DNA from 3 places in the Breoghania sp. L-A4 genome. Region 3 is predicted to be linked to each of the others. Evidence: riboswitches for the same ligand, from Rfam matches in the RefSeq annotation. Region 3 holds a riboswitch; each other region holds the start of a gene.
What was found. Region 3 has a riboswitch for thiamine pyrophosphate ahead of thiM (hydroxyethylthiazole kinase). Riboswitches for the same ligand answer to the same signal wherever they lie in the genome.
Positions count from the first base shown of each region.

Region 1 (4,153 bases), 1.7 Mb from region 3:
ATCGCCGATTTGCGCTGGAAACAACATGCAAGGGGTACAAGGCTCTCAGGGATATCGATAATTCTGATCCCCTCACCCGGACCTGCAGTCCGACCTCTCCCTGTGGGAGAGGTGAGGTGCACGTCGCGTTTCCGTCCCGGTTGAGACGCGCTACCTCAGCTCCACCGCGTAGTCCTCCACTGGCGAAAGCGTCTTGACCAGCCCGGCGTCCTTCATGAAATGGCCGAAGCGCTCGTAGCGGCCGGCATCAAGGGCCGCGGGGCGCTTGGCGAAGCGCGGCAGCGTGTCGAACCAGGCGCGGCGGTTGAGTTCGTCGTCGAGATCCGCATGAGCCTTGATGAAGGCGGCAAACCCTTGCTCGGGATGGTTGGTGAGGAAAATCGTGGCGGCCTCCACCGCGCGCAGGAAGCGCTTGAAGCGGTCGTCATCGAGCTTTTCACTGTTCACGATGTAGATCAGCTCGTCATAGACCGGCACGCCGTGTTCCTCGGGGTAGATGGCGATGCCGGGCTTGCCCTCGATCTCGAGCTGGGTGAGTTCGAAATTGCGGTAGGCGCCGATGACCGCGTCCACCTGTCCGGACAACAGGGCGGGGGTGAGCGCGAAGTTGACGTTGATCATCTCCACATCCGCTTCCGTGAGACCCACGGTCTTCAGCATGGTCGAGAGGATCGCGTCCTCGAAGCCGGAGATCGAGAAGCCGACCTTCTTGCCCTTCAGGTCCTTGAGCGACTTGATGGGGCCATCCTTCAGCGCGATCAGCGCGTTGAGCGGCGTTTCCACCAGCGTGCCGATGCGGGTGAGCGGCAGTTCCGCCTGCACCTGCTCGTAGAGTGTGGGCTGGTAGGAAACGGCGATGTCACCCTGGCCGGCGGCGACCAGCCTGGGTGGCGCGCTGGGATCGGAAGGCGCGATCAGCTCCACGTCGAGGCCTTCCGCTTCAAAGTATCCCAACTCCTGGGCGACGATCAGCGGGCCGTGGTCGGGGTTGACGTACCAGTCCAGCAGCACGGTCAGCTTGTCGCTGGCATATGCCGGTGATTGCAGCGCGGGCGTCAGCAGCATGAGCGCGGCAAGGGCCGCGAGGCAAAGGCGTTTCATTCAAAGTCCTCCAGTGGATGGGTCAGTCGGTTTCGGCTTGCCATGGGACCATGGCGGTGGTGATGCGGGCGACGGCGAAGCGCAGAAGAAGCGCCATGACCGCGAGAATGGCGAGCGCGGCGAAGACCAGATCGGTCTGTACGCGGGCGTTGGCCTGAAGCATGACGAAGCCCAGGCCGGCGCTTGATCCGACCCATTCGCCGACGATCGCGCCGATGGGGGCGAAGACGGCGGAAACGCGCAGGCCGGTGGACAGGGCGGGAAGGGCGGCGGGAATACGGAAATACAGCATCACCTGCCACCGGGTGGCGCGGGTCAGCCGCGCGTAGTCCAGCAGATCGGGGTCGGTGCGCGTCAGTCCGTCATAGAAGGACGAGGCCACGGGGAAGAAGATGATCAGCATCGCCATGACGATCTTGGAGGCAATGCCGAAGCCGAACCACAGCACCAAAAGCGGCGCTATGGCGAAGACCGGCAGGGCCTGGGTGATGACGATGGCGGGCAGCGCGAAGCGGCGCACGAGGGGCGACAGGCTCATGGCCACCGCGATGAGCACGCCGGTGAGACAGCCCAGCACGAGGCCCGCGAGGGTTTCCAGCGCCGTGATGCCGGCGTGCGAGAGCAGATAGTCGCCGCGTGTCCACAGGGCCGCGCCCACACGCGCGGGGCCCGGCAGCATGTAGGCGGGCAGCGCGAAGGCCCACACGCTGATCTCCCAGACGGCCAGGAACGCGGCGGCGCTGACGCCGATGTTGACGGCCGCGCGTCCGCGCGCGGACGCGCCGGGCGCATCGCGATGCGATGGCCTCATGCCAGGCACCGCGATGGGGCAGTGTGGGCTTCATGCGCATGCCGACGGGTCCGGCCGGGATGCCGAGGTGCGAAAACGCGCGTGCCCTTGGGAAGGGGGTAAGAGCGTGCGGCGCGCGCAGGGGCGCACCTTGTAAGACAAAGCATGGGATCTCCCCGTCCTTGATATCAAAGACCATGGAGACCCGGGAGAGTGGCTCAGGTTCCCGTCCCTTCGCCGGTATGACCCGGATCAGGTTCGAAGGGTTCGGCAGCCTCGGAAGACCGACCATCTCAGTTCAACGGAACACCCCTCGGAACTTGGCCGCAAGCATGCTCGGTTCGTTTCGTTCGCGCAAGGGGGGCTGTGAATTTCGCGACTGTCGGAGTGGAGGGCGCGGAGGATTTCCTGAACCGGTCTGTGTCGGGGGTGGATGCTCGGGACAGGCCCGAGCATGACGAATTTTGTTTTTTGTCAGCGACTTGCGCCGATCTTTCGTCATCCTCGGCCTTGTGCCGAGGATCCATTCCGTTCTGATGCTCGCGGGGAAGGGGTTGCCGTTTGTCGTGCGGGTCCCTCACTCGCCGTGCGGCCCGGGCGGCACGTGCAGCAGCGCCTGCTTGATGCGCTCGTGTTCGCGTAGGGCGCCCCAGGCGGCGTAGCTGGAGACCACGAGCGGCACCAGATAGGTGAGCAGGATCTTCGTCCAGCGGACCTCGCCGGCCAGGATCGCCTCGCCCTGGTTGACGGCGGTCAGGATGGTGCCGACGAACAGGCAGATCTTCATGCTGCGGTAGACCACGGGCGGCCGCAGCACCGCATCCAGCGCCACCCAGCCGGGCGTCTTGTCGCTCATTTCGCCTTCCTTCCGATTGGTGCTTGTCACTATTTATCTTTCGATAAATAATGTCGACAGAAATGAACCGCCGCGCAAAGGGCGGTCACGCGCCGCCCTCAAGGGCCGCTCCGGGGGGAGAGACATGAAAGCAGCCGATTTCGCCTATGCGCGACCCGACACGCTTGCGCAGGCCGTGGCGCTGATGAGTCGCGACGGCGTGGACGCGGTGGCGCTGGCCGGCGGGCAGAGCCTGATGCCGGTGATGAATTTCCGCTTCAACGAGCCGGACCTTGTGGTCGATCTCAATGCGATCGCCGAGCTGTCCGGCATATCGGAGACGCCGGCAGGCCTGCGCATCGGGGCGCTGACCCGGCATGCCGAACTGATGGCATCCCCGGTGATCGCCGAGCACGCGCCGCTGATCGCGCTGGCCATGCCGCATATCGCCCATCCGGCGATCCGCAACCGCGGCACCATCGGCGGCAGCATCGCCCTTGCCGATCCGGCGGCCGAGCTGCCCGCCTGCCTGCTGGCGCTGGGCGGCACCGTGCATGTCGCGGGGCCCAACGGCGCGCGGTCGATCGCGGCGGACAATTTCTTTCTCGGTCTTTACGACACCGCGCTGGGGCCGGCCGAGCTGATCGTCGCGCTGGAGGTGCCCAGGCCGGCGCCCGGCGCGCGCTTCGCTTTTCGCGAGCTGACCCGCAGGCATGGCGATTACGCCATGGCGGGGCTGGCGGTGGCCGCGCAGGTGGAGGACGGGCTGATCTCGTCCGCGCGGATCGCCGGCTTCGGGCTTGCGGACCGCCCGGTGCGGCTCGGGCAGGCGGAAGCGGCCATTACCGGGTTTCCGCCGCGCGACGCGCAGGCCGTCTTCAAGGCCGCGGCCAGCATGGAAACGCTGGACACCCACGGCGATCTCAACGCCTCGCCGCAGATGAAGCGGCATCTGGCGGCGGTGCTGATGAAACGCGTTTTGAGCGGGCTTTGAGACCATGCCAGGAAACGAGCCAATGATGGATCGGACGCGAGCACTTGCGATGACGGTGAACGGCGAGGCGGTGTCCCGCGACGTTCCCGTGCGCATCAATCTTGTCGATTTTCTGCGCGGCGAACTGGGGCTCACCGGCAGCCATGTGGGCTGCGAGCACGGCGTGTGCGGCGCCTGCACCGTACTGGTCGACGGGCAGAGCGTGCGCGGCTGTTTGATGCTGGCGGTGCAGGCCGACGGCGCCGAGGTGACCACGGTCGAGGGCTTCGCCGAAGCGCCCGGCGAGACGGGACGGCAGGCGCGCGCGCTGCAGCAGGCGTTCCACCGCCACAACGCGTTGCAATGCGGCTTCTGTTCGCCCGGCATGCTGGCGAGCGCATTGGAACTGGTGCAGGCGGGCAAGACGTGCGACCGGGCCGAGATCCGTGAGCAC
Region 1 covers NZ_CP031841.1:4,225,730-4,229,882, reverse strand. The annotation lists gene D1F64_RS19325 (ABC transporter substrate-binding protein) at 151-1,101, opposite strand; gene D1F64_RS19320 (ABC transporter permease) at 1,124-1,780, opposite strand; TPP riboswitch at 2,104-2,215, opposite strand; gene nrtS (nitrate/nitrite transporter NrtS) at 2,469-2,747, opposite strand; gene D1F64_RS19310 (xanthine dehydrogenase family protein subunit M) at 2,872-3,720, shown strand; gene D1F64_RS19305 ((2Fe-2S)-binding protein) at 3,746-4,153, shown strand, end outside.
Region 1: linked by a shared signal. The riboswitch ahead of D1F64_RS19320 (ABC transporter permease) and the one ahead of thiM (hydroxyethylthiazole kinase) in region 3 are both predicted to bind thiamine pyrophosphate.

Region 2 (4,153 bases), 2.4 Mb from region 3:
GGCCAAGAGGTGACCATCTTCCATTCGATGACCGGCTGCTCGTCGCCAGACTGGGCGATGGCGGGCGCAGCGAGCCCCGCCGCGGCGACGCCCGTGGCACCGGCAAGCAACACATTCCGCCGCGAGATCGCAGCGCCTGGCAGCCCCTTGTCACTGGTTTCGGTCATTGCGTGTTCTCCGTCCATTGAGCATGGAAGTGATGCACCGGCCCGTGACCGGCACCGATCGTCAGATCGTCGGCGGCCCTGATCGCCGCGGTTACATAGTCCTTGGCGGCAGCGACGGCGGCGGCAAGATCCAGCCCGCGCGCCAGCCCCGCCGCGATGGCCGAGGACAATGTGCAGCCGGTGCCATGGGTGTTCTTCGTCTCAAGGCGCGGCGCGGTGAACCATCGCGCGCCATTGGCGCTCAGCAGAATATCGGCGCTCTCCGCCCCATCCCCATGGCCGCCCTTGACCAGCACGGCGCGCGGACCCAGCGCCAGCAGCGCCTCCGCCTGCGCCTGCATCTGCGCGCGCGTCTCGGCGACCGGCGCATCCAGGATTCGTGCCGCCTCATGCAGGTTGGGCGTGATCAGCGCCGCGCGCGGAAACAGTTCCGCAACCAGCACCGCCACAGCCTCATTGGCGAGAAGCGGATCGCCCGAGGCCGCCACCATGACGGGATCGAGCACGGCATCGGTGCGATCGAAGGCGTCCAGCCCACGGGCCACCGCCTCGATGACGGCGGGCCGCGACAGCATGCCGATCTTCACAGCGTCCACCTTGAGATCGGAGAACACCGCGTCCATCTGCGCGCGAACAAAGTCCGGCGGCACATCGTAGATGCCGGTGACGCCCAGCGTGTTCTGCGCGGTCAGCGCCGCGATGACGCTGGCGCCATAGACGCCGAGCGCGGAAAAGGTCTTCAGATCAGCCTGAATGCCCGCGCCGCCGCCGGAATCGGATCCGGCGATTGTTACGGCGATTGCCGTCATTGTGCTGTTACTCCCAAATCGGTTGCGCGCGGATCCCCATCCGCTTCCTCGACGGCGACGCGGGCGGCCCTGCGCAGCGTGTCGCCATCCAGCGTGTACAGCGCATCCAGCAAAGAGACCGCGAAACTCCCCGGCCCTCTCGCCTCGCCCGCCGCGATTTCTCCCGCGACCCCGACGACAGTGAAAGCGCAAACGGCGGAGCGCAGGGGATCGTGCTCGACGGCCAGGAAAGCGCTGGCCACCGCCGTCGCCGCACACCCCATGGCCGTCACCCGTGCCATCAGCGGATGACCGTTGGACAGGGCCGCCGAACGTCCGCCGTCGCTGATACGGTCAACCTCGCCGGTCAGCGCCACGCAGGTGAGCTTGCGCACCGCGTAATGCGCCGCCGTCTCGCCGGGTTCCGCCAGAGAGGCGAATTCCTCGGCATTGGCGCGCACAATCATGGGTTCCCGGTCGACCAGCGCGCGCGCCAGAGCCAGCCGCTCGGGCGAGCGGTTGACCAGCACCGGATCCAGCACCCAAGGCGTTTGTGTCTCAAGCGCTGCATCAAGCGCCAGGTCAATGGCGTCGCGCCGCTCGCGGTCGAGCGTCCCCAGATTGACCAGCAATGCGTCAGCGCTGGAGACGAAGGCCGGCACCTCCGAGGGTGCCACGGTCATCGACGGCCTGACGCCCAGCGCCAGCAGCATGTTGGCGGAAAAGTTCTGCGCCACCGCGTTGGTGATGCAGTGCACCCGCACCTTTGCGCCGCGCAATCGCTCCAGCGAGTCCGCCAGATGATCCATATCGACAACCGGTGTCATTGTCCCGGGCACTCCTTGCGGCCGCCGCGCGTTGACAGGCGTGAACGCGCTGATGACCCGTGTCCCGGCCGCAATGGCGACTGGAGCAATGGCACCGTAAGGCTCGCGCCGGTTAAATCGTTGGTGGAATCGTGAGCGCCGCATGACGCAGGCGTTGCTGCTGACATCATTCCCATTCCCTCCGCCGGCATGATCCGGTTCAGGTTCAAGGGGTTGGCAAAATGCCTCTCAGCCGGATCGGCACCCCCATGAGACGGCCAACAGCTACCGCGCCCGCCGGTCCATTGCAACCCCCGGGGCGCGGCCCCGCCTCGGCCGTCTTCCACCGCAACCGGAGCCACGGCCTCTTGTTCTCGGCGTCACAATCCGGTTCACTGCGGCGAACACGCGCGCGGCGGCCCGCTATCGCGACGCACGCAAAACCGGAGAGACTCATGAAGCCGTTTTTCGTCCTCATCAAGTGCCGGCTCGGCAAGGCCTATGAGGTCGCGGGCGAAATCGCCGACGCGGAAATCGCCTCCGAGATCTACTCGACCGCGGGCGATTACGACCTGCTGGCAAAATTCTACGTCGAGGACGACGCCGACATCGGCCATTTCGTGAACGAAAAGGTCCACTGCATCGACAACATCCAGGACACCAAGACGATCATCACGTTCAAGGCGTTCTGACCGACGAAGCCGGTCGGGCAAGGCGTTCTGACCGGCCAGGCCGGTCGGGCAAGGCGTTCTGACCGGCAGCGCCGACCAGGCAAGGCGTTCTGAGATTGGGGAGGCTGTCATGATCCGCATCGCCGCGCTTGTCGCGTGCCTCGCTTGGCCGGTCACGGCCGGTGCGCAGATGCCGGATGAGCAGGTCAAGCAGATCCTCACCATGACCAAGGCCAACTGGGTGGCGTTTCGCGACTGGCAGGGGCGGCAGTTAATCTACTTCACCCACCTGGAAGCTTGGAAATGCGGCATCGGCGCCGTGCGCTACGGGCTCAACGACGATCCGGTGGAAACCGTCTGGACGCTGGAGGCCTGCAACCCGAATGCGCCCAACGCGGTGACCAAGGAGATCCCGTATCTCTCCCTGCCCGCCAATTCGGCGCAGAGCATCTCTGTGCAACTGACCTTCAAGGACGGCACGACAAGCGCGATCGAGACATTTGCCTATGATCCGGATGTGGGGCAGTAGGCGCGGGTCCTGGGCGACAATTTTCCAAGGACACGATCCGTGTCATCGCGCATGATCGGCGATGGACTATGGCTAGGGGGGCGCACGATGAAAGACGACATCTCTACACCGAACAGCACACGGGCGATCGCGCATTGGCGGATCATTCTCGCCGCTATCCTCGATTTCCTGACGGCATTCTTTGTCATCGGCTACAGCGTCGCGCGTGTATCCGGTGACACGACCGATGATGGTTTCAAGCTGAACGGAATGCCGGCGCTAGTCATGTTCGCTTTGATCGTCGCTTATTTCTGGATCGGCAGAAAGTACCTCGGCGGCACGCTGTGGCAGCGCCTTCTCAAAGCACGATAAGCGGTCCTGACCTCGTCACGCCTTGGACGGCGTCTGCGCGCGCCTGGCGCGGGTGCGGTCGATGCCGAGGCGATGCTCGCGGAAGATGACGAACAGGCCCGCCGCAATCACCAGCGTGGCGCCGCCGACGACCCATGGCCCCGGAACTTCGGAAAACACCAGCCAGCCGACGGCCGTCGCCCAGATCATCGTCGTGTAGTCGAAGGGCGCGATCGTCGAGGCGTCGGCGTTGCGATAGCTCTGGGTGAGGAAAATCTGCCCCACCCCCCGACCAGGCCGGTGGCGACCAGCAACACCCATTGCTGCGGGTCGGGCATCACCCAGGCCCACGACGGCCAGGCCCAGCCGATCGGAAGCGTCATCAGCGCCATGACGGAGGACGACCCCGAAAACCACAGCACAATGGTGGCGGATCGTTCGGTGAGGATCAGCTTGCGCACGATGATCGCCGCCAGCGCCATGAAAATGGTGCCGATGAAGGCGAGCAAGGCTCCGAATGCGGTGTCGCCATGCATGTCGGTCGTGCCGAGATGCGGATAAAGGATGATCAGAACGCCGAAGAAGCCGACGCCGACGGCGCTCCAGCGATAAATGCCCACCACCTCGCCTAGGACGAAGACCGCCAGCACCACCGTCATCAGCGGCGCGGCGTAGCTGATCGCGGTGGCGTCCGGCAGCGGGATATAGGCAAGCGCCGCGAAATTCAGCGTCATGGCGGTAACGCCGATGAAGGAGCGGAAGAAGTGCCCGAAGGGCCGGGTTGTCCTGATCGACGAAAGCAACCGTCTCTGCCACATCATCCACACGAGAACGGGAACCATGCCGGCGAAATTGCGCGCGA
Region 2 covers NZ_CP031841.1:3,501,695-3,505,847, forward strand. The annotation lists gene D1F64_RS16005 (TRAP transporter substrate-binding protein) at 1-167, opposite strand, end outside; gene thiD (bifunctional hydroxymethylpyrimidine kinase/phosphomethylpyrimidine kinase) at 164-976, opposite strand; gene thiM (hydroxyethylthiazole kinase) at 973-1,782, opposite strand; TPP riboswitch at 1,942-2,040, opposite strand; gene D1F64_RS16020 (Lrp/AsnC ligand binding domain-containing protein) at 2,217-2,453, shown strand; gene D1F64_RS16025 (hypothetical protein) at 2,563-2,961, shown strand; gene D1F64_RS16030 (hypothetical protein) at 3,049-3,312, shown strand; gene D1F64_RS23895 (hypothetical protein) at 3,328-3,501, opposite strand; gene D1F64_RS16035 (DMT family transporter) at 3,498-4,153, opposite strand, start outside.
Region 2: linked by a shared signal. The riboswitch ahead of thiM (hydroxyethylthiazole kinase) and the one ahead of thiM (hydroxyethylthiazole kinase) in region 3 are both predicted to bind thiamine pyrophosphate.

Region 3 (4,153 bases):
CAGATAAAAAACAATGTTCAATTGTTGTTTGTATCGGATGGAAAAATCTATTTGAGTCTATTAGCATTCTTTCTGAACTACAACAAACCCAAATTCTTGGTTATTGTGATCGAGATTATTCAGATATCGTTGGTTACTCAGAATATAATGGGTCCATTGTTTTTACTGATGAGAATGACATAGAAACACAAATAATATGCTCTGAAGCTCTCGGGAAAGTTCTGGAGGAGTTTGGGCACACTGATCGCATCGCCGCAGAAATAGACCGAGAAAATACGTCGCCATCAGAATTGGTTCTTCAGTGGTCGCAAGCCACGGGCGCACTGCGGTTATTATCTGCGCAAAACAGATGGAAACTCAAGTTCAAGGATATGAAGTATAAATTCGTTGATACGAACAGTCCGGAATTTTGCATCGTCCAAACGGTTCGATATGTCGTTGGCCGATCCGTCCGAGATGAGTTGCCCGACCTGGCCGCCATAGAAACCGCTGTGCGGAGTTGCATTAGAAACAATGGCAGTCGTAATCTAGCGAACGGACATGACTGTGTAGTGGTGCTCGGCAGGGCGTTCCGTCGTCGGTTTGGCAGCACCAATAGATTCAATACAGATGTTGGTCGTGAAGACTTAGCCAAAATATTGCGGATAGCCTATGAATTCGCATTTTTTCAGAAAACGCGTGGATACAGAGAAATCAAAAGGTGGGAGAGCGTGACTGGTTATTCTATCTTAAGAACCACCTAGATCGAGTCACTGGCAGGTAAATCCTCTCAGCTAACTAAATTAAGAATCTTTTTGGCCCTACCTTCTGGAATGTAGGCTTGCCCTGTTCAGTCGCTAACACAGCTGGCGTACAGCGAAGTTCCCCTTCCCGCCCTTTCCCGCCATCAGATGCAAGGTGACGGAAAACTGCTTCGGTCCGGAAGCCCCCTTGCACCCGGACCATGCGCTCCCCTACACTCTCCTCCACTCAACGGGGTGCCGGCGGATCTGCCGGCTGAGAGGCTTGCCAACCCGTCGAACCTGATCCGGATCATGCCGGCGGAGGGATTGAGGCCTTGGTGTTTGTCGCAAAAGCCATGCATGCCGTTTCTCGCCGGCCAACGCGAGGAACCGCCTGATGCCGTCCCCCCAATTCTCAACGGATGCCGCCTTTGCCATGCATCAGGCCATGCGCGCCAAGGCGCCGCTGGTGCACAACATCACCAACTATGTGGTCATGACGATCTCCGCCAACGTGCTGCTCGCCGCCGGCGCCTCGCCCGCCATGGTGCACGCGGTGGAGGAGGCCGAGGAGTTTCTCGGCATCTCGTCCGCGCTGGTCGCCAACATCGGAACGCTGTCGCCGCGCTGGGTCGAGGCCATGGAGGCCTGCGGGGCGGCTGCATCGAAAGCCGGGAAACCCTGGGTGCTCGATCCGGTCGGCTGCGGCGCGACGGCCTATCGCACGGAGGTTGCCACGCGGTTGGCGGCCCTGAAGCCGACGCTCATCCGCGGCAACGCGTCGGAAATCATGGCGCTGGCGGGCGCCTCGGGCGCGGCGCCCAAGGGTGTCGACAGCACGGTCGGCTCGGATGCGGCGCTGGATGCCGCGCGGGCGCTCAGCCTCGCCACCGGCAGCATCGTCGCGGTGACCGGCGAGACCGATTACGCCACCGATGGCGCGCGCATCATCGCTGTGACCGGCGGCGATCCCATGATGCCGCTGTCGACCGGTCTGGGCTGCTCGCTCAGCGCGCTGTGCGGCGCCTTTCTCGCTGCTGGTGAAGATCCGCTGGCGGCGACGGTCGCGGCGCTTGCGGTTTATGGCGCGGCCGGAGCTGCCGCCGCCGCGGCGAGCGACGGCCCCGGCGATCTGCCGGCCAAACTCTGCAACGCGCTTCATGCGTCAACCGCCGGGATGCTGGCGGCCCATGTTTTGATCACGGAAGGCTCCTGATGGCCCATGCGTTCGACCTGTCCGTCTATCTGGTCACGGACACAAGGCTGTGCGGCGCGCGCGGCGTGGTGGAGACGGCCGTGGCCGCGGCGCGTGGCGGGGCGACGCTCGTCCAGTTGCGCGATCCCGATGCGTCCACCCGGCAACTCGTCGACAGCGCGCGCGCGCTGGTCGCCGCCCTTGCGCCCTTCAACGTGCCGCTGATCGTCAATGACCGCATTGATGTGGCGCTGGCGTCCGGTGCGCATGGGGTGCATGTGGGCCAGAGCGACATGAGGCCTGCCGACGTGCGCACGCTCATCGGTCGCGATGCGATCCTTGGTCTGTCGGTCGGATCGGATGGGGAGCTTGCGAACTCGGATCTGGGTCCGGTCGACTATGTCGGCATCGGCCCGGTCTTTGGCACGCAGACGAAGACCAACGCGGGTCCCGCCATGGGCGTGGAGGGTTTCGCCACGTTCAGGCCGAAAATCGCGCTGCCTGCTGTGGCCATCGGCGGCATCAAGGCGGGACACACGGCGGAGATCATGCGGGCGGGGGCCGATGGGGTTGCGGTCGTCTCGGCGATTTGCGCGGCGGAGGATCCGCGAGCGGCGGCGGAAGATTTCGCCCGCGCCGTCGCATCGGCGAGGGTGTCTTGATTGCGGGGTCGTGAAGCGCAGGCCGGGCGCGGCTCAGGCCGGATCGACGCTCAGGAGGGTTTGTCGCAGCTTCAGCGGACGGCAGAACACCGTGCGCTCGCCGATCCTCACAGGATAACGTGCGGCAGGCTCCGACTCCTGACTGCACAGCATGATCAGTGAGGATGGCGGGATCGCTTCCTCAAGCGTGTTCGGCACGCTGATCAGATAGTCGCCTTGTGTTGTTCCCGCGCGATTGAGAAGCACGGCGAACACGCAGGCGATGATGAGATTGGCAACCACGAAAGCGACCGAGGACGGCATGCCGAGAACCTTGCCGATCCGAGTCGACCGTTCACGCCACCCCGCATTGCGCGGCCGCGCCTCGTTCGCCCCGGGCGCATCGGGCTCGGCAGAGTTCCGGACGGCCGCGGACCCGGCCGCCGCAGGCTGCGGCTGGCCGGCACCATGATCTTCCTCCGTCAGCTCGCCTTTCGTCTCTTCTTGCGGCGGCGCCTTCGCGAAAATCGGCGCGTACCCCACGTCGGGCAGCGTGATGCGCACGTCGCAATCGACGCCGGGATCCGCGTAGTAGAGACGCAACAGGTTGCGCAGGCGTGAGGCGTTCACCCGGACGATGGGATTGGTGCGCGGGTTGAAGCCCTGTTGCTGGTTGAAAACGCTCGTCGCGATGGCGACTTCCTTGAGGCTCTCCGCATCGCCCTCGATCTGCTTGTCGACGAGATAGCTCAGCAGCCGGCTGATTTTCGGGGACCTGGCGAAGTTGTCCGAAGCGAGAATTCCGTCCAGGGCATCCCTGATATCGACGGCTGCCGGAGTATAGCCAGCGTCGGAAATTGGACTCATCGCGTTTTGCTCCAGCCTGCGGGCGAGTTTCGAATAGCTGTGCCCGACATCGGTCAGTCGAAACGTCAGAGGGTCCGCCAAAATCCCTGGCGTGGGCAACGTTCGACCGGTTGGCCGTACAAATTCAACTATTATGATTGGTATTCATTGTCAAATATTTGTCCGGCCAAAAAGCAGTTTGCCGTGCCTGGCGAAAAAAAAGCCGGGCGCAATGGCCCGGCTTGATTGCGTTTGGGAATTTTGTTTCGAGACAACTATTGGACGATGACCTTGGTGCCCACCTGCACCCGTGCGTAAAGATCGATCGCGTCCTCGTTGCGCATGCGGATGCAGCCCGAGGAGACCGCGCGGCCAATGCTCCACGGCTGGTTGGAGCCGTGGATGCGGTACAGCGTGCTGCCGAGATACATGGCGCGGGCGCCGAGCGGATTGGATGGTCCGCCGGGCATGAACGCGGGAAGTCCAGGCTGGCGCTGACGCATCTCCGCCGGCGGCCGCCAGTCCGGCCATTCGGCCTTGCGGGTCACGGTGTGGGTGCCTGCCCATTCGAAGCCCGGACGGCCCACGCCGACGCCGTAGCGCCGCGCCTTGCCGCCGGATTCGACGAGATAGAGATAGCGCGCCGGCGTGTCGATGATCACGGTGCCGGGAGCTTGCCCGCCGCGATAGTCGACGACGGTGGGCAGGAAGGCCGGGTCCATCGGCGGCGGCGACTTGCTCTTTTGCTG
Region 3 covers NZ_CP031841.1:915,502-919,654, forward strand. The annotation lists gene D1F64_RS04265 (DUF4435 domain-containing protein) at 1-743, shown strand, start outside; TPP riboswitch at 964-1,066, shown strand; gene thiM (hydroxyethylthiazole kinase) at 1,120-1,938, shown strand; gene thiE (thiamine phosphate synthase) at 1,938-2,579, shown strand; gene D1F64_RS04280 (hypothetical protein) at 2,613-3,425, opposite strand; gene D1F64_RS04285 (L,D-transpeptidase) at 3,680-4,153, opposite strand, start outside.